Regions from separate parts of the Faecalicatena orotica genome, predicted to be linked through region 1. Evidence: predicted binding sites of a transcription regulator. Region 1 holds the regulator's gene; the other holds the start of a gene.
The links. Region 1 encodes Rex, which represses fermentation and respiration genes when NADH is low (regulators of the CRP and FNR family bind a similar motif). Its sites were predicted from a motif close to ATTGTTAANTANTTAACAAT; they were not measured.
Positions count from the first base shown of each region.

Region 2: speB (agmatinase) is a predicted target of Rex. The motif match lies at 1,476-1,495, and genes of this name have one in related genera.

Region 1 covers NZ_CAJJZH010000011.1:27,075-30,850, forward strand. The annotation lists gene ABIN22_RS19655 (ABC-F family ATP-binding cassette domain-containing protein) at 1-621, opposite strand, end outside; gene ABIN22_RS19660 (redox-sensing transcriptional repressor Rex) at 863-1,513, shown strand; gene ABIN22_RS19665 (NAD(P)H-hydrate dehydratase) at 1,637-3,142, shown strand; gene alr (alanine racemase) at 3,139-3,776, shown strand, end outside.
Region 2 covers NZ_CAJJZH010000004.1:211,262-215,037, reverse strand. The annotation lists gene ABIN22_RS10490 (YfcC family protein) at 1-472, opposite strand, end outside; gene speB (agmatinase) at 493-1,431, opposite strand; gene ABIN22_RS10480 (Lrp/AsnC family transcriptional regulator) at 1,569-2,012, shown strand; gene guaB (IMP dehydrogenase) at 2,122-3,576, opposite strand.

The sequences.
Region 1 (3,776 bases):
GTAGTTCAGAAGATAGGTTTCCAGCCAGGTGATGGAATTCAGGTCCAGATGGTTCGTCGGTTCATCAAGGAGCAGGATATCCGGTTTGGTCAGCAGCAGCTTACCGAGGGAGACACGGGTTTTCTGCCCGCCAGAAAGGGTGTCCGTCATCTTATTAAAATCTTCTTCACCAAAACCAAGACCTTTTAAGACGCCGGTGATCTCACTTTCATAGGCATATCCATTCTGTGCTTCAAACTGTGACATAAGGCGGTTATAGGTTTCCAGCCGCTTCTCAAGTTCCTCACCGTTTAATGACTTCAATTCATGTTCGATCGTGCGGATTTGCTGTTCCATTGCAATAATATCGGCCTTAGCGGTCTTGACCTCCTCATAAATGGAACGTCCGCTTTCCAGCTTCTGCTGCTGTGCAAGGTAGCCAAGCGTCTTCCCCCTTGTCAGAACAACCTCACCGCTGTCTATGGGCTCTTCCTTCACGATCATCTTTAAAATGGTGGATTTGCCCGCCCCGTTTACGCCGACAAGTGCGGCCTTTTCTCTGTCTTCTATATGGAAAGACCCGTCTTTTACGATCAGCTGGTCTCCGAATGATTTATTAAGATTATGACATGCGAGTATCATAATTAACCTCCTGCATCTTAAGTGTGCCTTATTTTACAGCGTTTTGGCCGTAATAAGGAAATACATACTTATTTCATTATAGCGAAAATAAAGTAAAATACAACTAAAAAATTGACTTTGTCCACACAATTCTATATAATAAAATTCGGTACATTGTTTTGTAAGTACCTATGTATCATATTATGAAGAGCATAGATCATTACAAAACGATGTACTAGACTAAGTTTGGAGGGTGATAACTGTGGAAGAGAGAGAAATATCACGTGCGGTAATAGGAAGGCTGCCAAGATATTACAGATATTTGGGAGAATTACTGGATGCAGGGGTTGAGCGGATTTCGTCAAATGACCTGAGCAAGAAGATGAGTGTCACTGCTTCACAGATCCGTCAGGATTTAAATAATTTCGGCGGCTTTGGACAACAGGGCTATGGATATAACGTAAAGTATCTTTATACAGAGATCGGGAAGATCCTCGGTTTAAACAGACAGCATAATATGATTATAATTGGAGCCGGCAATCTCGGGCAGGCACTTGCGAATTACGCGTCTTTTGAGAAGAGTGGTTTCAGTCTGAAAGGACTGTTCGATGTGAATCCGAGACTCGAAGGTGTTTCTATCCGCGGCATACCGGTCCGCATGATGGATGAATTAAAAGACTTTTTAAAACATAACGAAATAGAAATTGCAGCGCTTACGATTCCAAAATCAAAAGCAATAGAAGTAGCAGACCTGCTTGTAGCAAATGGAATTAAAGCTATCTGGAACTTTGCACATACGGATCTAAACCTTCCGGATGATGTCATTGTAGAGAGTGTACACCTCTCAGATAGTCTGATGAAACTTTCCTACAATATCACAAGCTATAATGAGGAACACGGCAGCAAAGCGTAAACAGTAGAAATTTGAGTTTAACAAAGACGTTCAGGACGTGTAACGAAGGCGGTGCCTTTTTTACACGTCATTTCATTTCGGCGTATTTTGGGAAATTTGAAAGTAAACAAGGAGGAAGAGCATATGAGATATCTGCCTACAGGGGAATGGATGCAGAAAGCGGACAGCTTTACCATCAATGAGATTGGCCTGCCGTCCCTGGTTTTAATGGAGCGGGCCGCCTTAAAAGTTGTGGAAGCTATGGAGCGGGAACAAATCAATCTGGAAAAACCACTTATATTCTGCGGTTCCGGCAACAATGGCGGGGATGGTTTTGCCGTTGCCCGGCTGCTGAAAGAAAAAGGATATGATGCTACGGCCGTATTTGTGGGCCATGAATCCTCCATGAGTGCCGACTGCCGCAGGCAGAAGGAAATTGCAGAAAAATGTGGCGTGCCGATGGTAACAACTGTATGCCGTCAGGAATATACTACTATAGTGGATGCAGTTTTCGGGGTAGGACTCAATAGAGAAATCACGGGGGACTATCTGGAGTCTATCGTAAAAATGAATGCTTTAAGCGGGCAGAAAGTGGCCGTAGACATCCCGTCCGGGATCTGTTCTGCCACGGGCAGGGTGCTTGGCTGTGCTTTTCAGGCAGATTTGACAGTTACCTTCCAGTGTGAAAAGCTGGGACTGATCCTCCATCCCGGGCATATGTATGCAGGAAAGACAGTTGTGGCTGATATTGGTATCCAATGCGGATTATTTGAAAAGGAAAATGATATCTGTTATACCTATGAGAAAAAAGATCTGCCGGACCTTATGCCGCCCAGACGACCGAACTCCCATAAGGGCACTTACGGGAAGGTCCTGATGATTACAGGAAGCAAGGGCATGTCCGGTGCCGCCTACTTAAGTGCAAAGGCTGCTTATACAAGCGGGGCGGGACTTGTTCAGATCTATACCTCAGAGGATAACCGCGTGATTCTGCAGCAGCTACTCCCCGAAGCCATCATCTCAACATATACTGAATTTGAAGAGGAAAAACTAAAGAACCTGCTTGGCTGGGCGGACGTGGTATGTATTGGATGCGGTCTGGGGCAGAGCAGGCTTTCAGAAAGTATTCTGGAAACGACACTGAAAGAAGTCAGGGTCCCCTGTGTGGCTGATGCAGACGGACTGAATATATTAAGCTGTCATCCCGAACTCTTGATAACGACAGAGAGACCTCTTATCCTGACACCGCATATGAAAGAAATGTCCGGCCTTCTCGGCTGTTCGGTAGCGGAACTTCAGGAAGAACGTTTTGAAAAGGTAAAAGCCTTTACAGAAAAATATGGTGTTGTGTGTGTCCTGAAAGATGCAAGGACGGTTGTGGCTAAGAGGAAAAAACATAATTTTGTAAATACTGCGGGAAACAGTTCTATGGCAAAAGCCGGTTCCGGCGATGTCCTTGCGGGGGTAATTGCCGGCCTTCTTGCACAACATATGGATCCTTATGAGGCGGCTGTACTGGGCGTTTACCTGCATGCCTGTGGCGGCGATGAGGCAAAAGCCGCAAAGGGTTCTTACAGTGTACTGGCAGAGGATTTGATCGCGGGAATTGCTTCCTGCACAAAAAAGACAGAGGAGAGTATGGGAAAATGAAACAATACAGCAGAGTATTTGTCAGGGTAGACCTGGATGCAGTTGCATATAATATGGAACAGATGAAACTGCGGATTGGGGACGGCGCACAGCTTATAGCCGTTGTCAAGGCAGACGGTTATGGACACGGTGCGGTACCGATTGCCCGAATGCTTGAGGAAAATAACGATGTCTGGGGATTTGCAACGGCAACTCTGGAGGAGGCTGTTTTACTAAGAAAGGCTGGGATTAAGAAGCCTGTTCTAGTTCTTGGCTGTATCTTTCCGGAACAGTATGAGGAGATGTTGGAATACGACATCCGTGCCACAATTTACATGGAAGAAACAGCATCAGAGATTGCAAAAGCAGCTGACCGTCTCGGAAAAACCGCACGATTCCATATCAAAATAGACACTGGGATGGGACGGCTTGGCTTTCTGCCAGACCATGACAGTGTAAAAAAAATTCAAAAAATCAGCCGTCTGCCCTACGTGGAGCTGGAAGGTGCATTCACACACTTTGCAAAAGCTGATGAGACGGATAAGAGCTACACGTTAGAACAGCACGAGAAGTTTATTTGGATGAAGAATGCCCTTGAGGCACAGGGGGTCCATATTACATATTATCACTGTGACAACAGTGCAGGGATCATAGA
Region 2 (3,776 bases), on a different contig from region 1:
CGAGTGCAAGTACAAGGGGGACGATCATGGGAATAATCACTACGCTAAGTTCCCACATACTTGTAAATGCCACCTGTGTCCCGATTGCAAGCATAAGAATGAATGCAATGACATAAAAACTCGTATGCTTGAGCTTATGTGCGAGAGCTTTTATCGCAGTTTCAAGCAGGCCGATACGCTTTACAACACCAAAGGCCCCTCCTGCAAAAAACAGCATCGCCATTAAACTGGCTGCATTGTTAAAGCCTTGGTAAAAAGATAAGAAAAAATCTGAAATACCTACATAGTGTTTATCTACATATTGGAAGCTATCCGGGTCGACTACCATCCTTCCGTCTACGGAAAGCCTTTCATACATTCCACTTGGAATAATGTTGGAAAAAATAGTTGCAATTACCAAGATAATAAGTAGTGCAAAGAAAGGATTTACCTCAGTATGTTTCTTTGTTGCCCGAGCAAAAAAACGTTTCATCATTTCTCCCCCTATCTTTATCAGGATTTTTTATGCTTCATAATCTGCCCCATAAGATTCAGCATTGTCATTGCGGCAACACGGGGAGTCACTCCGGCAGGGTCATACTGCGGTGCAACCTCTACCAAATCAAATCCCACAATTTCCCCCATGCTGCAGACTCCTGCCAGCAATTCTGCTACTTCATCATAGTATAAGCCCCCCGGTGACGGTGATCCGACTCCCGGAGCAATTGAAATGTCATAACCGTCAATGTCCAGAGAAATAAAATATTTCTCTGCCTTCGGTACTTTTTTCAGCACTTCCTGCATCCCTGTTCTGTGTACTTCTTTTGCCGGAACCACAATACTTCCATATTTTTCCGCATCTTCAAAATCTGCCCGCTTACTTGACCCAAGTCCTCTCATCCCGATCTGTATCATCGGGCCAATATGATCCATCTCCGAAAGTCTTCTCATAGGGCTTCCATTTCCATAATATTGCGGACCCACATGGTCAGTCCAGTCTAAATGTGCATCAATATGCACGATACAGATTTCACTGCCAAGGCACGACAGCGCACGCCCCACAGGAATTGTAATGGAATGGTCCCCTCCCATGATTGCCGGAACCGCACCTTTTTCCAATATTTTTCTCACAGATTCTTCAATACTTTTAAAAGAATATTCGATATCCCCATGCAGCACATCTGCATCACCGCAGTCAACCACCCTGATCGGTGCCGCCAATAGCTGTTCCTGTGTTTCAGGATCATAAAACCCTGCATCACCGCGCGCATAATGTGTAGATACCTCCCTGATTCGTCTGGGTCCGAGACGGGCCCCGGATAAAAATCCAACCCCAAGGTCATAGGGAACACCAAGCACTGCGATGTCCGCATCCAGTTCCTCCAGATCTGTGCAAATAGGGTACTTTGCAAATGAACAGATTCCAGTGATAGGTTGATTTAATTTTTTCATTTCGTATCCTCCTTTTTTATATTCAGTATACAATTCTAATTATTTTTGGTATATAATTAAAAAAAGGTAAACATAATCCAAAACATAAAAAAAGAAAGAATACATAATTAAAAACCTTATTTAAAAAGGAGATAAAGATGGACAAAACAGATTACAAAATTTTGAAGATTTTACAGCAAAATGCCCGAACCTCGATCAAGCAAATTAGCCAGCAGGTAAACCTGTCCGCCCCCTCAGTCACAGAGCGTATACGCCGTCTGGAAGAATCAGGTGTCATTCAGGGGTACCACGCCCGTATAAACCCTGCCAAGCTCTCCAAAAGCCTGACTGTCTTTATTGCCGTAGACGTTATACCCATGAAATATGCAGCATTCAGCAGTTTCTGCAGTTCCTGCCCGCAGATTCTGGAGCATCACAGAGTAGTCGGTATACATAATGCAATGCTGTTGGCAGCACTTCACGAATCTTCCGAATTAGAACACCTGATTGACCAGTTGAAAAGATATGGAACCACAAGTACATCTATCATATTATCAACCTTATTCGCCAACAAACCAATTGATATCGATAAAAACAGTTAGACAAACAGAAAAAGTGAGGAAACAAGACTGGATTTAAGCGTCTTCCTTTTCCTCACTTTTTATTTAATATTGAGTTATTATTAATTATTCAGTCTTACTGACAGCTCTCTTATTCATCCACGCTGTAGTTTGGTGCTTCCTTTGTGATATGAATATCATGCGGATGGCTTTCCTTCAGTGAAGCAGCGGAAATCTTAACGAACTGACCGTTCTCCTTCAAATCTTCGATGGTAGCTGTTCCACAGTATCCCATGCCGGAACGAAGTCCGCCCATCAGCTGGAACACAGTGTCTTCTACTGTTCCCTTGTAAGCAACACGTCCTTCCACACCCTCCGGAACAAGCTTCTTCGCATCAGCCTGGAAGTATCTGTCTTTGCTTCCGTTCTCCATTGCAGAGATGGAACCCATGCCGCGGTATACTTTATATTTCCTTCCCTGGAATAATTCGAATGTTCCCGGGCTCTCGTCGCATCCCGCAAAGATACTTCCCATCATACATACATTTGCACCGGCTGCGATTGCCTTTGTCATATCCCCTGAATATTTGATACCGCCGTCTGCTATAACCGGGATACCATATTCTTTCGCGGCCTCATAGCAGTTCATAACCGCTGTAACCTGCGGCACACCAATTCCTGCTACGACACGTGTTGTACAGATGGAACCTGGTCCTATTCCTACCTTAACAGCATCTACACCAGCCTCTATCAGAGCCTTTGCTGCCGCACCTGTAGCCACATTTCCTGCAATCACCTGAAGGTCTGGATATTTTTCTTTTACCATGCGTACGGTGCGCAGAACATTTGCAGAATGTCCGTGTGCAGAATCCATAACGACAACATCCACTTTCGCGCGTACAAGTGCCTCGACCCTCTCCAGACAGTTTGCTGTAATTCCGATTGCGGCTCCACAGAGCAGGCGGCCCTGTTCGTCCTTCGCTGATAACGGGTATTTGATCTGCTTTTCGATATCCTTAATGGTGATCAGACCCTTCAAGTTTCCTTCTGCATCTACTATAGGAAGTTTTTCTTTCCTTGCCTTTGCAAGAATCTTCTTAGCCTCCTCCAGTGTGATTCCTTCCCTTGCAGTAATCAGACCTTCGGAAGTCATTGACTCTTTAATCTTTTTAGAAAAATCTTCTTCGAATTTCAAATCACGGTTTGTGATGATCCCGACCAGTTTCTTTCCCTCTGTGATCGGTACCCCGGATATCCTGAACTTAGCCATAAGATCATTCGCATCCTCAAGAGTATGCTCAGGTGACAGATAAAAAGGATCCGTAATGACCCCGTTTTCAGATCTCTTTACCTTATCAACTTCTTCTGCCTGCTCCTCAATAGACATGTTTTTATGAATAATACCGATCCCGCCCTGACGAGCCATAGCGATAGCCATACGGTGCTCCGTAACTGTATCCATGCCCGCACTCATCATCGGGATATTCAGCCGTATTTTCTTCGTAAGATTTGTAGACAAATCCACCTGGTTTGGAATCACCTCTGAATATGCAGGTACTAAAAGTACATCATCAAAAGTAATACCCTCTCCAATAATTTTACCCATGATTTAACATCCTCCATTTTCCTCTAATAGTATTAACGTATAGGTAACTATTCATAATTCTGAATTGTTACGATATTTTAACTGATATAGTACAAAAATAAAGCCGAGTTGTCAAGGCATTCCTTCTCATAAGAGTAAAATTAATCTTGATTTATTTTAACTCCTATTATAAACCTCTGCTTATAAATCGCATACAGTTA